2 regions of the Mesorhizobium sp. RCAM 05104 genome follow, and region 2 is predicted to be linked to the other one. Evidence: predicted binding sites of a transcription regulator. Region 2 holds the regulator's gene; the other holds the start of a gene.
What was found. Region 2 encodes PhoB, which activates phosphate uptake and scavenging genes when phosphate is short. Its sites were predicted from a motif close to TGTCATNNANCTGTCAT; they were not measured.
Positions count from the first base shown of each region.

Region 1: a site for PhoB is predicted at 2,666-2,682, ahead of phnC (phosphonate ABC transporter ATP-binding protein). Genes of this name have one in related genera too.

Region 1 covers NZ_CM185033.1:4,709,798-4,716,999, forward strand. The annotation lists gene phnE (phosphonate ABC transporter, permease protein PhnE) at 1-501, opposite strand, end outside; gene phnD (phosphonate ABC transporter substrate-binding protein) at 661-1,569, opposite strand; gene phnC (phosphonate ABC transporter ATP-binding protein) at 1,739-2,596, opposite strand; gene AC56QP_RS23125 (DUF1868 domain-containing protein) at 2,732-3,442, opposite strand; gene AC56QP_RS23130 (DapH/DapD/GlmU-related protein) at 3,594-4,211, opposite strand; gene phnL (phosphonate C-P lyase system protein PhnL) at 4,208-4,915, opposite strand; gene phnK (phosphonate C-P lyase system protein PhnK) at 4,984-5,760, opposite strand; gene AC56QP_RS23145 (alpha-D-ribose 1-methylphosphonate 5-phosphate C-P-lyase PhnJ) at 5,757-6,656, opposite strand; gene AC56QP_RS23150 (hypothetical protein) at 6,662-6,895, opposite strand; gene AC56QP_RS23155 (carbon-phosphorus lyase complex subunit) at 6,901-7,202, opposite strand, start outside.
Region 2 covers NZ_CM185033.1:4,425,395-4,432,596, forward strand. The annotation lists gene pstA (phosphate ABC transporter permease PstA) at 1-817, shown strand, start outside; gene pstB (phosphate ABC transporter ATP-binding protein PstB) at 814-1,617, shown strand; gene phoU (phosphate signaling complex protein PhoU) at 1,643-2,350, shown strand; gene phoB (phosphate regulon transcriptional regulator PhoB) at 2,370-3,059, shown strand; gene AC56QP_RS21700 (agmatinase) at 3,073-3,984, opposite strand; gene AC56QP_RS21705 (ROK family protein) at 4,164-5,408, opposite strand; gene xylF (D-xylose ABC transporter substrate-binding protein) at 5,758-6,798, shown strand; gene AC56QP_RS21715 (sugar ABC transporter permease) at 6,943-7,202, shown strand, end outside.

The DNA.
Region 1 (7,202 bases), 280 kb from region 2:
AAAAGCGCGCAGCAGTTCCATGAAGCGCTTGACGATCAGCCGCAGCACCGGATGCGGCGTCAGGTTGCGCGCCGCGATGAAGGAGAACGGCACGGCAAAGACGAAACCGATGAAGGTCGAGACCAGCGCCACGTTCAGCGTGGTCAGCATCAACTCGAAATATTCGGGGATGTAGAAGCTGCCCCAGACATAGGCGCGGCCGAGCGGGAAGTTGAATTCCTGGGTGCCGGTGTCGTGTGGGGAGGCGACGTCGAACATCGCCCGCCAGACATCGTTCCAGTCCTTGGGGACGAGCCAGCTCAGGAAGTCCAGTATGTGCGGCAGCCGGTCGAAGAAATGCCCGGCGTTGGCTTCGTCGGCGAACCACATGGAGCCGCAGAGCGCGACAATGAGCAGGCCGACACCGATGGCCGTATAGAGCCGGCGCAAGGATGTCTGGCGTCGCCAGGCATCGGCTGCCTGGTGCGTCGCGTCTGAATGAGCGGTCAAGGAAAGGGTCATGATCGGAGATGCAAAAAGGGCGGTGCCGCCGCATCGGCCCGAAAATCGAAGTCCGATTTTCGGAAAGTCCGATGCGGCAATCTAAAGTGCTAAAGCGTACTTTGTGCGTCCAAGTGGACGCACGTCGCTTTAGTAACACCGCCCTTCTTGATTTTACCGTTAGCCGCCGATGGCTGCCTTACGGGCTTCGACGATGACGTTGTAGAAGTCCGGCTTCACCGGGACGTAGCCGGTAAAATCGCCGCCTTCGATGCCTTCGAAGCAGGCCTTGTCCTTCTTGGGGAGCTGCGTGAAAAAGTCGGCAAGCTTCGCGGTCATGTCGTCGCCGAGCGCAGTGCGCACGACCAGCGGGCCGTTCGGGATCAGGCCCGAGCGCCAGACTTCGACGAAGTCGTTGGGGTCGACGGCACCCTTGGCGACTTCCTTGTGGAAGGTGCCGGAGGTGTAGCCATCCTTGAAGTCGCCGATGCCGGAAGAGTCGTCGACCGCCACGTCGACCTTGCCGTCACGCACGGCCAGAACGTTGTTCTCGTGGCCACCATTGAACTGCGTCGAAGCGAAGAAGGTTTCGTTGGAGGCACCGGTGTCCTTCGGAATCTGGGTCAGCGGGATCAGATAGCCGGAGGTCGAATCCGGATCGGCGTAGCCAAGCTTCTTGCCCTTGGCCGACTTGATGTCGGTGATGCCGGAGGACTTGAGCGCCAGGCCGATCGAATAATAGCCGGTCGCGCCGTCAGTCTGCTGGGTGGTGAGGATCGGGGTGACGGCCTTCGGGTCCTTGAGAACGACGCTGGCGTAGCCGGATGCGCCGAGCTCGGCGAAGTCGAGCGTGCCACCGAGCAGGCCCTGGATGACACCGTCATAATCGGCGGCCGGGAACAGCGACACTTTCTCGAAGCCGAATTCTGCCTTCAGGTGGTCGGCGAGGCACTGATAGTTGCGCAGTCGGTCGGTCTCGTTTTCACCGCCGAGAATGCCGACGCGAAATTCCTTCATATCGGCGGCATGGGCAATGCCGGTCGCCATTGCGAGCACCGAAACGGCGCCAAAAACCATCTTCCTGAACATCTGATATCTCTCCTGTAGGTTCCGGCCCCGCGCCGGCAGCGTTCTTGATTTCGACAGGTGCCCTTGACGCGGGCGGGCGATCCCGATCGCTCTTTCCTGGCCCATGGTCTTTCCCAAAAACCGGATTCCAAGTTTCGCTAACGCGGACCTTCGGTTCGGGACCATGGGCTCAGTAACCCGGGAATGCGGGCTCGAGCGGTCCGGCGGATGCGGCGATCTTTTGCTTGATGGCAACGCTGGTCGAGGTGATGGCCTCGGAGATTTCGCCGCCATTGCTGTCGGCGCCATAGACGAGACGCACGGCCTCGCGGTTGAGCTCTTCCGGCGGGCCATCGAAGACGACCTTGCCGGCAGCCATGCCGATGATGCGATTGCAATAGGTGCGGGCGGTATCCAGCGTGTGAAGATTGGTGACGACGGTGATGCCTTCGCGCAGATTGATATCCTGCAGCGAATCCATCACCACCTTGGCGTTGAGCGGGTCGAGCGAAGCGATCGGCTCGTCGGCGAGGATAACCCTGGGCTGCTGCATCATGGCACGCGCGATGGCGACGCGCTGCTGCTGGCCGCCCGACAAGGTGCCGGCGGGCTGCAGTGCCGTGCGGGCGATATCGAGCCGCTCCAGCGCCGCAACCGCCTCGGCGCACTCGGCGCGCGAGAACATACCGAACAGATTGGTGATGGTCGAACGGTGGTTCAGCTTGCCGAGCAGCACGTTGGTCAGCACATCGAGGCGCGGCACCAGGTTGAACTGCTGGAAGATCATGGCGCAGTCGCGCTGCCAGCGCCGCAACGGCGAACCACGCAGCTGGGAAACCTCGGCGCCGTCAAAAAAAATCGACCCCTGGCTGGGATCGATGAGACGGTTGATCATGCGCAAAAGGGTCGATTTGCCGGCTCCGGAACGGCCGATAATGCCGACCATCTGACCTTGCGGGATGGAAATGTCGACATTGCTGACGGCGATGTTCTTGCCAAATCGGCGAGAGACGCCGCGGATTTCGAGCGTGGCTGACGTTGCTGACATGGGCAGGTTCCAGTCCAGTCGCGGTTGAAGGTCTGTTGGCCTTCGCTAGCGCAGCGCCATGAACCTGCGGTGTCGGATTGATGTCAGTTTTGTTACCGCCCACAGACGCGGCGTCTGGCGTCCCTTTCAGAGCGATCAGCCGAGCACAAGCAACTCCTCGAAGTGCTTCATGTCGCGGAATGCACAGAAGGCAGGCGTCCTGATCTCGATCACCGGCGCCTGCCGCGCGAAAAGCGCGAGAGAGTCATCGAACAATGCTTGCCATTCAGCCGCCCTGTCGTCGGCAAGACGCTGGATCTGATAGGCAAAGGTGATGTGGAAGACGTAAGCGTCGTGATCGGGGTGCCGGTATCCGAACGGCACGGCCAAGGCATCGCGCCAGGCACGCATGATGCCCACGTCCTCGTCCGTCGCGCCGGCAACGGTGAGTCCCGTCGGTACGACTTCGACCACCTTGATGTTGAACGGGCCAAGGCCCTCGAAGCCTTTCAGCCGTTCCAGATAGAGGCGGGTCATCGCGTCGATGCTGGTGTCGAGCGGTACGTCACCCGGCCAGTAGGGCAAGCGGCGGCGGTACTCGATGATGCCCTGGAAAAGCGTCATGTGCAGGCTGGAGACGGGCGTGAAGGCGAGCCGGTCGGCGTCGGGCATCGCCAGCATCCGGTCGCGCACCGCAAGCACCACGGCCTCGGATGGCGAACCGCTGACCAGGTGGCTGACAACCGTATTGCCGGGTTCGATCAGGAAATTGCCCGACGTGTCATAGCGGGTGCCGAGATGCACCGGAGGGGTCGGATTGGAGCCGGCAAAGAATCCGGCGAGCGACGGTCTGACAGAAACAGGCATTGCGATCTCCAAGGGAAAGACCGCGTCCTGCCCCGGCGATGTGTCAGGGATATGAAACAGGTTCGCCCATGACGATGATGTGATGGCCTATCTCTCGTTGTCTAACGCAATTCCGGACGGAAAACCGGTTCCCACTTTTCCTGCAATTGCTCTACCCGCCATATTTCTCCAGGAAGGCTTCGGCCTCAAGCGACCGAAAATCATCGAGCGAGGCGCGTAGCCTTGTGTGGTCCCAGTCCCACCAGGCAAGCGCCTGGTAGCGCTCGGCGGTGCGACGGTCGAAGCGCTCGCGGATCGGCCTGGCCGGCACGCCACCGACGATGGTGTAGGGCGCGACATCTTTCGAGACGACCGCTCCGGCGCCGACCGCCGCGCCATCGCCGACAGTGACGCCAGGCAGGATGGTCGAGCCGTGACCGAGCCAGGTGTCATGACCAATGGTGACGCGCTTGGCGCGGCGCTGGGCGAAGAATTCGCTCTCGTGCTCGGCATCGTCCCAATAGTCGGAGGCGCGATAGGTGAAATGGTGCAGCGTCGGCCGCCATGTCGGGTGGTTGGTGGCGTTGATGCGCACGCTTGCCGCAATGTTGGAAAACTTGCCGATCGTCGCGCACCAGACGGCGCAGTCCTGCATCATGTAGGAGTAATCGCCGAGTTCGCTTTCGGAAACCCGGCTGCGGTCGGCGATCTCGGTCCAGCGGCCAAGTGTCGAGTTCTGTATCTCCGCCGTCGGGTGGACCAGTGGCGCTTCCGATAATTTCCTGGTCATGCGGCGATTTTTCCCGGGGCAAAAACGGTGACGTCAATGATGCGGTCGGCAACCGCCTCGCGCACGTCGTGGTCATGGAAGATGCCGAGCAGGGCGACGCCCGCCGTCTTCTTGCCAGCGATGAGTTGGATCACCACGTCGCGGTTCCTGGCGTCGAGCGAGGCGGTCGGCTCGTCGAGCAGCAGGATCGGGTGCTCGGTAATGAAGCCGCGCGCTATGTTGACGCGCTGCTGCTCGCCACCGGAGAAGGTCGCCGGCGGCAGAGCCCAGAGTTTCTCCGGCAGGTTGAGTTGCGCCAGCAAGGCGCGCGCCTTGTCGCGCGCGCTCTCGCGGTCCTCGCCGCGCTCGACCAGCGGCTCGGCGACGACATCCAGCGCCGGGACGCGCGGCACGGTGCGCAGGAACTGGCTGACATAGCCGATGGTCTGGCGGCGCACCGCAAGCACGGTGCGCGGGCTGGCGGTGGCAAGGTCGATCAGGCCGTCGTCATGGCTGACGATGATCTGACCCTCGTCGACGGCGTAGTTGCCGTAGAGCATCTTGAGGATCGAGCTCTTGCCAGCGCCGGACGGGCCGCCAAGCACGGTGCATTCGCCAGCCCTGATCGAGAACGAGACACCGGCGACGACAGGCAATTTGATACCGTCGCGCAGATGCATGGTGAAGCTCTTGGCGACGTCGGAGACGACGAGCGGGGTTGCCATGTCAGTGTCCTTTGCTTTGCCGCATGATCTGGTCCGAAAACCGCCTTCCACTTTTCGGGATCACGCGGCTAGACCTGCAAAATGGAAGAAACGAGAAGCTGGGTGTAGGGCGCGCGCGGGTCATCGAGCACACGGTCGGTGAGGCCGCTTTCGATGACGCGGCCGTCCTTCATCACCATCATGCGTTGCGACAGCAGGCGTGCCACGGCGAGGTCGTGGGTGACGACGATGGCGGCGAGACCAAGATCGGTGACCAGACCGCGCAACAGGTCGAGCAGGCGCGCCTGCACCGAGACGTCGAGGCCGCCGGTCGGTTCGTCCATGAACACCAGGCGTGGCCCGGTGACGAGGTTGCGGGCAATCTGCAGGCGCTGGCGCATGCCGCCGGAAAAGGCGCGGGGCTCGTCGTCGATGCGGTCCTCGTCGATCTCGACGCGCGACAGCCAGTCGACGGCCGTGGCGCGGATCTTGCCGTAATGGCGATCACCCACAGCCATCAGTCGTTCGCCGACATTGGCTCCGGCCGACACAGTCATGCGCAGGCCATCCGCTGGGTTCTGGTGGACGAAACCCCAGTCGGTGCGCATCAAAAAGCGGCGCTCGGCCTCGCTCATGCGGTAGAGTTCGCGGAACTGGCCGTCGCGCATGCGGTAGCTGGCGGTGCCGGAGGAGGGCAGCAGCCGTGTCGACAGGCAGTTGAGCAGCGTCGTCTTGCCGGAGCCGGATTCGCCGACCACCGCCAGAACTTCGCCCGGCCACAGGTCGAAGGAGACGTTGTCACAGCCGACGCGCGAGCCGTAGAATTTGGAAAGCGCCGAGACGCGCAGCAATGGTTCGTCGGTCATTGCGCCGGCTCCATGTTTCCTGGGGCAAGGTGGGTTTCCGGTGCAAGACGGCCGCGATGGCCCTCTTCACGCCGCTTCTCGCAGTGATCGGTGTCGGAGCAGACGAACATGTGGCTGCCATGGTCATCGAGAATGACCTCGTCGAGATAGACATTCTCGGCCGCGCACAACGCGCAGGGTTGGTCGAAGGTCTGCACCTCGAACGGATGATCCTCGAAGTCGAGGCTGACCACGCTGGTGAAGGGCGGCACCGCGTAGATGCGCTTTTCGCGGCCGGCGCCGAACAGCTGCAGGGCCGGCGAGCGGTGCATCTTGGGATTGTCGAATTTCGGCGTTGGCGACGGGTCCATCACATAGCGGCCCTCGACCTTGACTGGATAGGCATAGGTGGTGGCGATGCGGCCATGCCTGGCGATGTCCTCGTAGAGCTTGACATGCATGAGGCCGTATTCCTCCAGCGCGTGCATCTTGCGCGTTTCGGTCTCGCGCGGCTCGAGGAAGCGCAGTGGCTCCGGGATCGGCACCTGGTAGACCAGCACCTGGCCCGCCGTCAGCGGATGTTCGGGGATGCGGTGGCGGGTCTGGATGATGGTGGCGCTGGCGGTGTCGGTCGTCACCGCGACATTGGCGACCTTCTTGAAGAAGGCACGAATGGAGACTGCGTTGGTGGTGTCGTCGGCACCTTGGTCGATGACCTTGAGCACATCGTCGGGGCCGATGATCGAGGCGGTGACCTGGACGCCGCCGGTGCCCCAGCCATAGGGCATCGGCATTTCGCGCGAAGCGAACGGCACCTGATAGCCGGGGATGGCGATGCCCTTGAGGATCGCCCGGCGGATCATGCGCTTTGTCTGCTCGTCGAGATAGGCGAAGTTGTAGGTGGCGATGTCGGTCATGGCGATCACATCCGCTCTATGCTATTGAATTGACTTCCAATGCGCGGAAACAGGGCCAAGTTCAGATGACCCAAACCGGATGGATACACATCGGAATCCTGCTGCTGGTTTTCGCCGGCGTGGTTGCCTTTGTCCTTCGAAGAATGGTTCTTCCCACGCCGAAAGATGGCGCGCAGGGCGAGACTGTTGCCGGCGCAAGTGGTGGTTACGGCGGCGGCTTGGTTGATGGCGGCGGCCATTAGCATCACTCCGCAGCCTCCCTCTTCTCTTCCGCCTTCACTGGGTTTTCACGGGCTTCATATTCGGCGCGCATGCGGCGCACGAGGTCGAGTTCGGCCTGGAAGTCGACATAGTGCGGCAACTTCAAATGCTCGACGAAGCCGGTCGCCTGGACATTGTCGGAATGCGAGATGACGAACTCCTCGTCCTGGGCGGCGGCGACGACATCCTCACCCAACTCGCTGGCGCGCAACGCCCGGTCGCAGAGCGCCATCGCCATCGCCTTGCGCTCGCTCTGGCCGAAGACGAGGCCGTAGCCGCGGGTGA
Region 2 (7,202 bases):
GAGGAAGAATGCCGTGATGATGACGCTGTGCGTCATCGCCGCGGGCATCGGACTTGCCTGGCTGGCGCTCATCCTCGGCGCGCTGGTCTACAAGGGCACCGCCGGCCTGTCCCTCGACGTCTTCACGCAGATGACGCCGCCACCCGGCGACGCCGGTGGGTTGCTCAACGCCATCTACGGCAGCGTGGTGATGACGGTCATCGCCGTCATCGTCGGCACGCCAATCGGCGTGCTTGCAGGAACCTACATGGCCGAATACGGCCGCTTCTCAAAACTCACCACGGTGGTGCGTTTCATCAACGACATCCTGCTGTCGGCGCCGTCGATCATCATCGGCCTGTTCGTCTACGAACTGATGGTGCGGCCGATGGGGCATTTCTCGGCCCTTGCCGGTTCTGTCGCACTCGCCATCCTGGTCATTCCGGTCGTCGTGCGCACCACCGAAGACATGCTCAACCTGGTGCCGAACGCCTTGCGCGAAGCCGGCACCGCGATCGGCGCGCCGCGCTGGGTTGTCATCAAGTCGGTGGCCTACCGCGCCGCTCTTTCCGGTATCGTCACAGGCATATTGCTGTCGATCGCCCGTATTTCGGGCGAGACCGCGCCACTGCTCTTTACAGCGCTCAACAACCAGTTCTGGTCGAGCAATCTCAACGCGCCGATGGCCAGCCTGCCGGTGACCATCTTCCAGTTCGCTCTCAGTCCTTACGAGGAATGGCAGCAACTGGCCTGGACCGGCGCACTCATAATCACATTGACGGTTCTCGCGCTCAGCATCTTTGCTCGCAGCCTGACCGGACGCAGAGAGGACAAATGAGTCAGATGTTGTCTCCAGACATGACGATCGCCGCCGAGGCAACCGCCAAAGCCAAGATCGAGGTCAAGAACCTCAACTTTTACTACGGTCAGAGCAAGGCGCTCAAGGGTATCACCCTGTCGCTGCCCGAGCGCAGCGTCACCGCCTTCATCGGGCCCTCGGGCTGCGGAAAGTCGACGCTGCTGCGCGTCTTCAACCGCATCTACGAGCTCTACCCGAAACAGACCGCCGAGGGCCAGGTGCTGCTCGACGGTCAGAATATCCTTGACCGGTCGCAGGATCTCAACCTGCTGCGGACCAAGATCGGCATGGTGTTCCAGAAGCCGACGCCATTTCCGATGTCGATCTATGAGAACATCGCTTTCGGCGTCAGGCTCTATGAGAAGATCAGCAAGTCCGAGATGGACGGCCGTGTCGAGCAGGCGCTCAAGCGCGCCGCGCTGTGGACCGAGGTCAAGGACAAGCTCAACGCCAGCGGCCTCAGTCTTTCGGGCGGCCAGCAGCAGCGGCTCTGCATCGCCCGCACCGTGGCGGTGAAGCCGGAAGTCATCCTGCTCGACGAGCCGGCTTCGGCGCTCGATCCGCTGTCGACCGCCAAGATCGAAGAGCTGATCGACGAGTTGCAGGCCGACTACACGATCGTCATCGTCACCCACAACATGCAGCAGGCGGCACGCGTCTCGAAGCAGACCGCCTTCATGTATCTGGGCGAACTGGTCGAATTCGACCGCACCGAGAAGATCTTCACGTCGCCCCGCGAGAAGCGCACGCAGGACTACATCACCGGCCGCTTCGGCTGAGCTCAGACATACGAGGACTAAGATCATGGGCGAACATACAGTCGCTTCTTTCGACGAGGATCTCGGACAGATCAGCAGGCTCATCAGCGATATGGGCGATCTCGCCGGCTCGATGGTCGGCGGCGCGACCAAGGCGCTTTTGAATTCCGACAACGCCCTGGCACAGCGCGTTGTCTCCGACGACGCGATCATGGACGCGCGCCAGCGCGAACTCGACGACCGCGCCATCACATTGATCGCCAAGCGTCAGCCGATGGCCGACGATCTGCGCCATGTCGTCGGTTCGATCCGCATGGCCGGCGACCTCGAACGCATCGGCGATCTTGCCAAGAACATAGCCAAACGCGTCGGCACCGTTGGCCTCAGCGTCACGCCTCGCGACCTTTCGCACTCGATCGATGCGATGGCGCAACTGGTGCTGATCCAGGTGCAGGGTGTGATCGAGGAATATGCCGCCGCCGACGCGGCGGCGCTGGCCAAGCTCAGGAACGACGACGAACGCATCGACGTCAAGTACACGTCCGTGTTCCGCGAACTCCTGACCTACATGATGGAGGATCCGCGCAACATCACCGCGTGCACGCATCTGTTGTTCTGCGCCAAGAACCTCGAACGCATCGGCGATCACGTGACCAACATCGCCGAGAATGCGTATTATGTTTTGACCGGCACGCAGCTGCCCGCCAATCGCCCGAAGCAGGACGAGACGGCAATGTCCGCGCCGGCGGCATGACGACAGGGGTGAGCAGCCGATGATCGCGCCACGCATCATGGTGGTGGAGGACGAGGAGCCGCTGGGTGTGCTGCTCCGCTACAATCTGGAGTCAGAGGGTTACCAGGTCGAGGTGGTGACGCGCGGCGACGAGGCCGAGATCCGGCTGCAGGAGAACGTCCCCGACCTTCTGGTGCTGGACTGGATGGTGCCGGCGGTTTCCGGCATCGAACTCTGCCGGCGGCTGAGAATGCGCCCCGAGACCGAGCGGCTGCCGATAATCATGCTGACCGCGCGTGGCGAGGAGAGCGATCGCGTGCGCGGCCTTTCGACAGGCGCCGACGATTATCTGGTCAAGCCGTTCTCGACACCGGAGTTCATGGCCAGGGTCAAGGCGCTGCTGCGCCGCGCCAAGCCGGAAGTGCTGTCCAGCGTGCTCAAGGTTGGCGACATCGTGCTCGATCGTGAGTCGCACCGGGTCTATCGCAAGAAGAGCGAGATCCGGCTCGGACCGACCGAATTCCGCCTGCTGGAATTCATGATGCGCCACCCTGGCCGCGTCTTCTCGCGCAGCCAGCTGCTCGACAATGTCTGGGGCGAGACAATCTATATCGACGAGCGCACGGTGGACGTGCATGTCGGCCGGTTGCGCAAGGCGGTCAACAATGGCCGCATGCCCGATGTCATCCGCACGATCCGCGGGGCGGGTTACGCGATCAGGGAAGACTAGGGACAGTCCGGGCTCAAACCTGCCGGACGACGGTGCCGATCACATTGACGAGAAGGCGCGCCGCGGTCAGGGCCGACAGGCTGTCAATGTCGGCGGGAGGATAGAGTTCGACAAGGTCGAATCCCGCGATCCTGGCCCGCCTGCCGAGGCCCGCGATCAGATCGATCACCTGGGTGTAGGTGAGGCCGCCGGGCGAACGCGCCGCCACGCCCGGCATGATGCCGGGATCGAGGCCGTCGCAGTCGAGGGTTACGACGACCCGCGCCCCTTCCGGAATATGCCGGAGAGCGGCTTCGACGCCCTGGGCGTGAACCTCGCGGGCCGTTACAAGGCGGCTGCCATAGCGCCGTGCCGCTTCGATTTCGGTGAGGCGCGCGCTGCCAACGCCACGGATGCCGACCTGCACGATGCCGGCGACATGCGGCATCTCGCTCGCGCGGCGCATCGGGTTCGAATAGCCGTAGCGCTCGCCATGCACCTCGTCGCGCCAGTCGATATGGGCGTCGATCTGCAGGATCCAGACCGGCCCGTGATCCGCAAAGCCGGCGAGGAAGGGGATGGGCACGGAATCGTCGCCGCCGAGCAGGATCGGTACGGCCGGCAATGCCAGAACCTGACGCGTTTTCGCCTGGATTCGAGCCCTGTTGCCGGTATTGTCATGCATGGTGGTCGGGATGTCGCCGGTGTCGATGCAGCAGACCGGCTTGCCGTCGAACAGCGGGCCGCCGAGATCGAAATCCCAGTGCTCGACGAGCGTGGCATCGCCCTGACTCGCAACGCGGATGGCGTCGGCGGCCAAGGCATAGCCGCGGCTGTCCTCGCCGGGATAGGTGCTGCCGTGGCCGGCTCCGAAGATCACCGCGCGCGGGATACGGCCATCGGCAAGCCAATCGGGAAAGCCGAGAAAGGGAGGCGAGGCGGTCATTTCTTGGTGGTCCTGATGATGGTTTAGCTGAAATTTCAGTGTTGAGGGTGCGGGATGATGAGCATTGGCTGGGCGTGTCGAATTAGACAGCATCCTAACAGTTGGCGCGCCTAACTGACATCATACCCATCGTGAAGCCCGGTTCAGGTCGACCGGTCGTTCAGAATATGCGCTGATCCTCAGGCAACGTTCTTTCCGGCGCCCGTTCGTGCTTGCGCGCCCGGTGCGAAAATCTCCTGGTCGACGAAGGTCAGCGCGCGCATGGCGCAGCCTTCGCGGATCAGCGGCAGTTCGTTCGGCTCGGTGTCGAAGGAAATCGATTCCGAATGCTGGCCTCCGGCGGTCTGGGCTATGGCCTCGCGCAATGCCGGCTCGATCAGGTCGAAGGCCGCGGCGCTGACACCGACCATGGCGACGGGTGCCGGATCGATCAGCGCGAACAGGCTGCCGAGGCCGTAGCCGAGCGCTTCGCCGGCCTTGCGATAGGCTTCACGCTCGGGCCCCGCGCTGTCGCGGGCCGCGGCTGCCAGAGCGCGCATGTCTGCGTCGCTGACATCGGCAACCGGCTCGGTGTCCTCGCCCAGCTGCCTTGCGTTGCGCCAGATGGCGTAGTTGCCGGCATAGGCCTCGACGCAGCCGCGTCGCCCACAGCGGCAGAGCGCGCCCCTCGGCTGGTGGATCATGTGACCGAACTCGCCGCCCGAGGAATGGGTGCCGGTGAACAACTGACCCTTCAGCACCAGGCCCATGCCGATGCCGTGCGAGAGCAGGATGGCGATGAAGTCATCACGGTAGCGCTGCGGATCGCGCCAGCGCAACGCCACCGCCATCATGTTGCAGTCGTTCTCCATGGTGGCGGGGATGCCGAACTCGTCCTCGAGGATGTCGGCGAAGGCGATGTCGGTGTGCGGCGTGATCGGCGACCACAGCATGGCGCGAGCACGGGTGTCGGTAATGCCCTGGATGGCCAGCGCGATGCGGGCGACGCTGCGGACATCAAGATCGGGGTCTTCGAGACGGCGTCGCACGATGGCGACGCATTCACCGATAAGCGCGTCGCGCGACATCGTCAGCGTCTCCAGCCGGCGCTGTTCCTCCGATATCACCTGGCCGGCATAGTCGATGACGGCGACGGACAGGAAGTTCAGAGACAGCACCACGGTCATCACCGCCGCGGCTTCCGGATTGAGGCTGAGGCCGACCTGTGGCCGGCCGCGTTTCAGCGAAGCGGGCTCGCTCGGCTTGCTCTCGGCCAGGATGCCTTCGCCGATCAGGTCGGAGGAAATCGCCGATATGGTCGAGTGGGAGAGGCCCGTGGTCGCGGCGATCTCGGTGCGTGACGGCTGTCCGGCGCGGCGCACGGCCGCAATCACCATTGCCCGGTTGCGCCGGCGCAAATCGTCGTGGCGGATTCCGACCGACATGCTTTCTCACATCCTCCCGGTCGCCGCGGCCTTTCGTGCCCTCCGAAGGCGTCGGCGAAGCCTGAAGCGCGTCGCGCCCCAGGTCGTCATTCCCGCGCCTGTCGTCGTCCCGAAACCGCTGCCCACCCTTGGGCGACACGCGCCAGCCAAATACTGGCAGAAGCGAATTATTCTGTCATTATTTATTCCGAGGCTCGAAAAAAATTCCGAGAGACATCAAAATCCATCAGAATCGATGTTGACAGCGTTCCGGTGTTGGATCAGTATTTTTTCGAGGCTCGAAAAAAGAGCCTGTGTGCCGGCCTTCGGGTCAGTTTGGTCGCGCCATACGCGGCGCAGGGAGGATAACATGAAGAGATTCACAGCCGCCATCCTGGCGGGTGTCGCCATGTCGCTGACGCTCGCGTCGGTCGCGCAGGCGAAGGACAAGGTCATCGGCGTTTCGTGGTCCAACTTCCAGGAAGAGCGCTGGAAGACGGACGAGGCCGCCATGAAGGCGGCGATCGCGGCCGCCGGCGACAAGTATATCTCCGCCGACGCGCAGTCCAATCCCGGCAAGCAGCTTACCGATGTCGAGAGCCTGATCTCGCAGGGCGCCAACTCGCTGATCATCCTGGCGCAGGATGCCTCGGCCATCGGCCCGGCGGTGCAGAAGGCACTGGACGAAGGCATTCCGGTCGTCGGCTATGACCGTCTGATCGAGAACAAGGATGTCTTCTACCTGACCTTCGACAACAAGGAAGTTGGCCGCATGCAGGCCCGCGAAGTGTTCAAGGTCAAGCCGGAAGGCAACTATGTCTTCATCAAGGGCTCCGGTGCCGATCCGAATGCCGACTTCCTGTTCTCGGGCTCAATGGAAGTGCTCAAGGAAGCCATCGACAGCGGCAAGATCAAGAATGTCGGCGAGGCCTATACGGACGGCTGGCTGCCCGCCAACGCCCAGAAGAACATGGAACAGTTCCTCACCGCCAACGACAACAAGGTCGATGCCGTGGTCGCGGCCAATGACGGCACCGCCGGCGGCGTCGTCGCGGCGCTGACGGCGCAGGGTCTGGCCGGCACCGTGCCGGTGTCGGGTCAGGACGGCGACCACGCCGCGCTGAACCGTATCGCGCTCGGCACCCAGACCGTGTCGGTCTGGAAGGACGCGCGCGAACTCGGCAAGAATGCCGCCGAGATCGCATCGCAGCTGGCCGACGGCAAGAAGATGACCGACATCGCCGGCGTGAAGGATTTCACGACGCCGGGCGGCAACACCGTCAAGTCGCTGTTCCTGACCCCGGTTGCCATCACCAAGGACAATCTCAACGTCGTCATCGACGCCGGCTGGATCAAGAAGGATGAGGTCTGCGCGGGCGTTGCCGCCGGCACCGTCGCTGCCTGCAATTAAGCCGGGCCTGTTCCTGCTCGATATCAACGCCGCGGCCCAAAGCCGCGGCGTTTTCTCAAAAAGATTTGTGTTTCCGCATCGTGCGGATAGCTTCTAGGCTGCTTACGGCATCCGCGTCAGACGGCCAGCCGGTGGGAGGAAATCATGACCGACACGACGTCCAACCCGCAGGCCGACATCGCGCGTGCGTCGGAGCTCGGCGTGGTCGCCCGGTTTCTCAAGGCAACCGAGATCGACACCCGCATGCTCGGCATGATCGGCGCCCTGCTGCTGATCTGGACCGGGCTGCATGTCATTTCCAGCCTGCGCCTCGGCGTCAATCCGCTCGATTTCGACAGCCGTACCTTTCTCACGCCGCGCAATCTGTGGAACCTGTCGGTGCAGACATCGGCGGTCGCCATCAT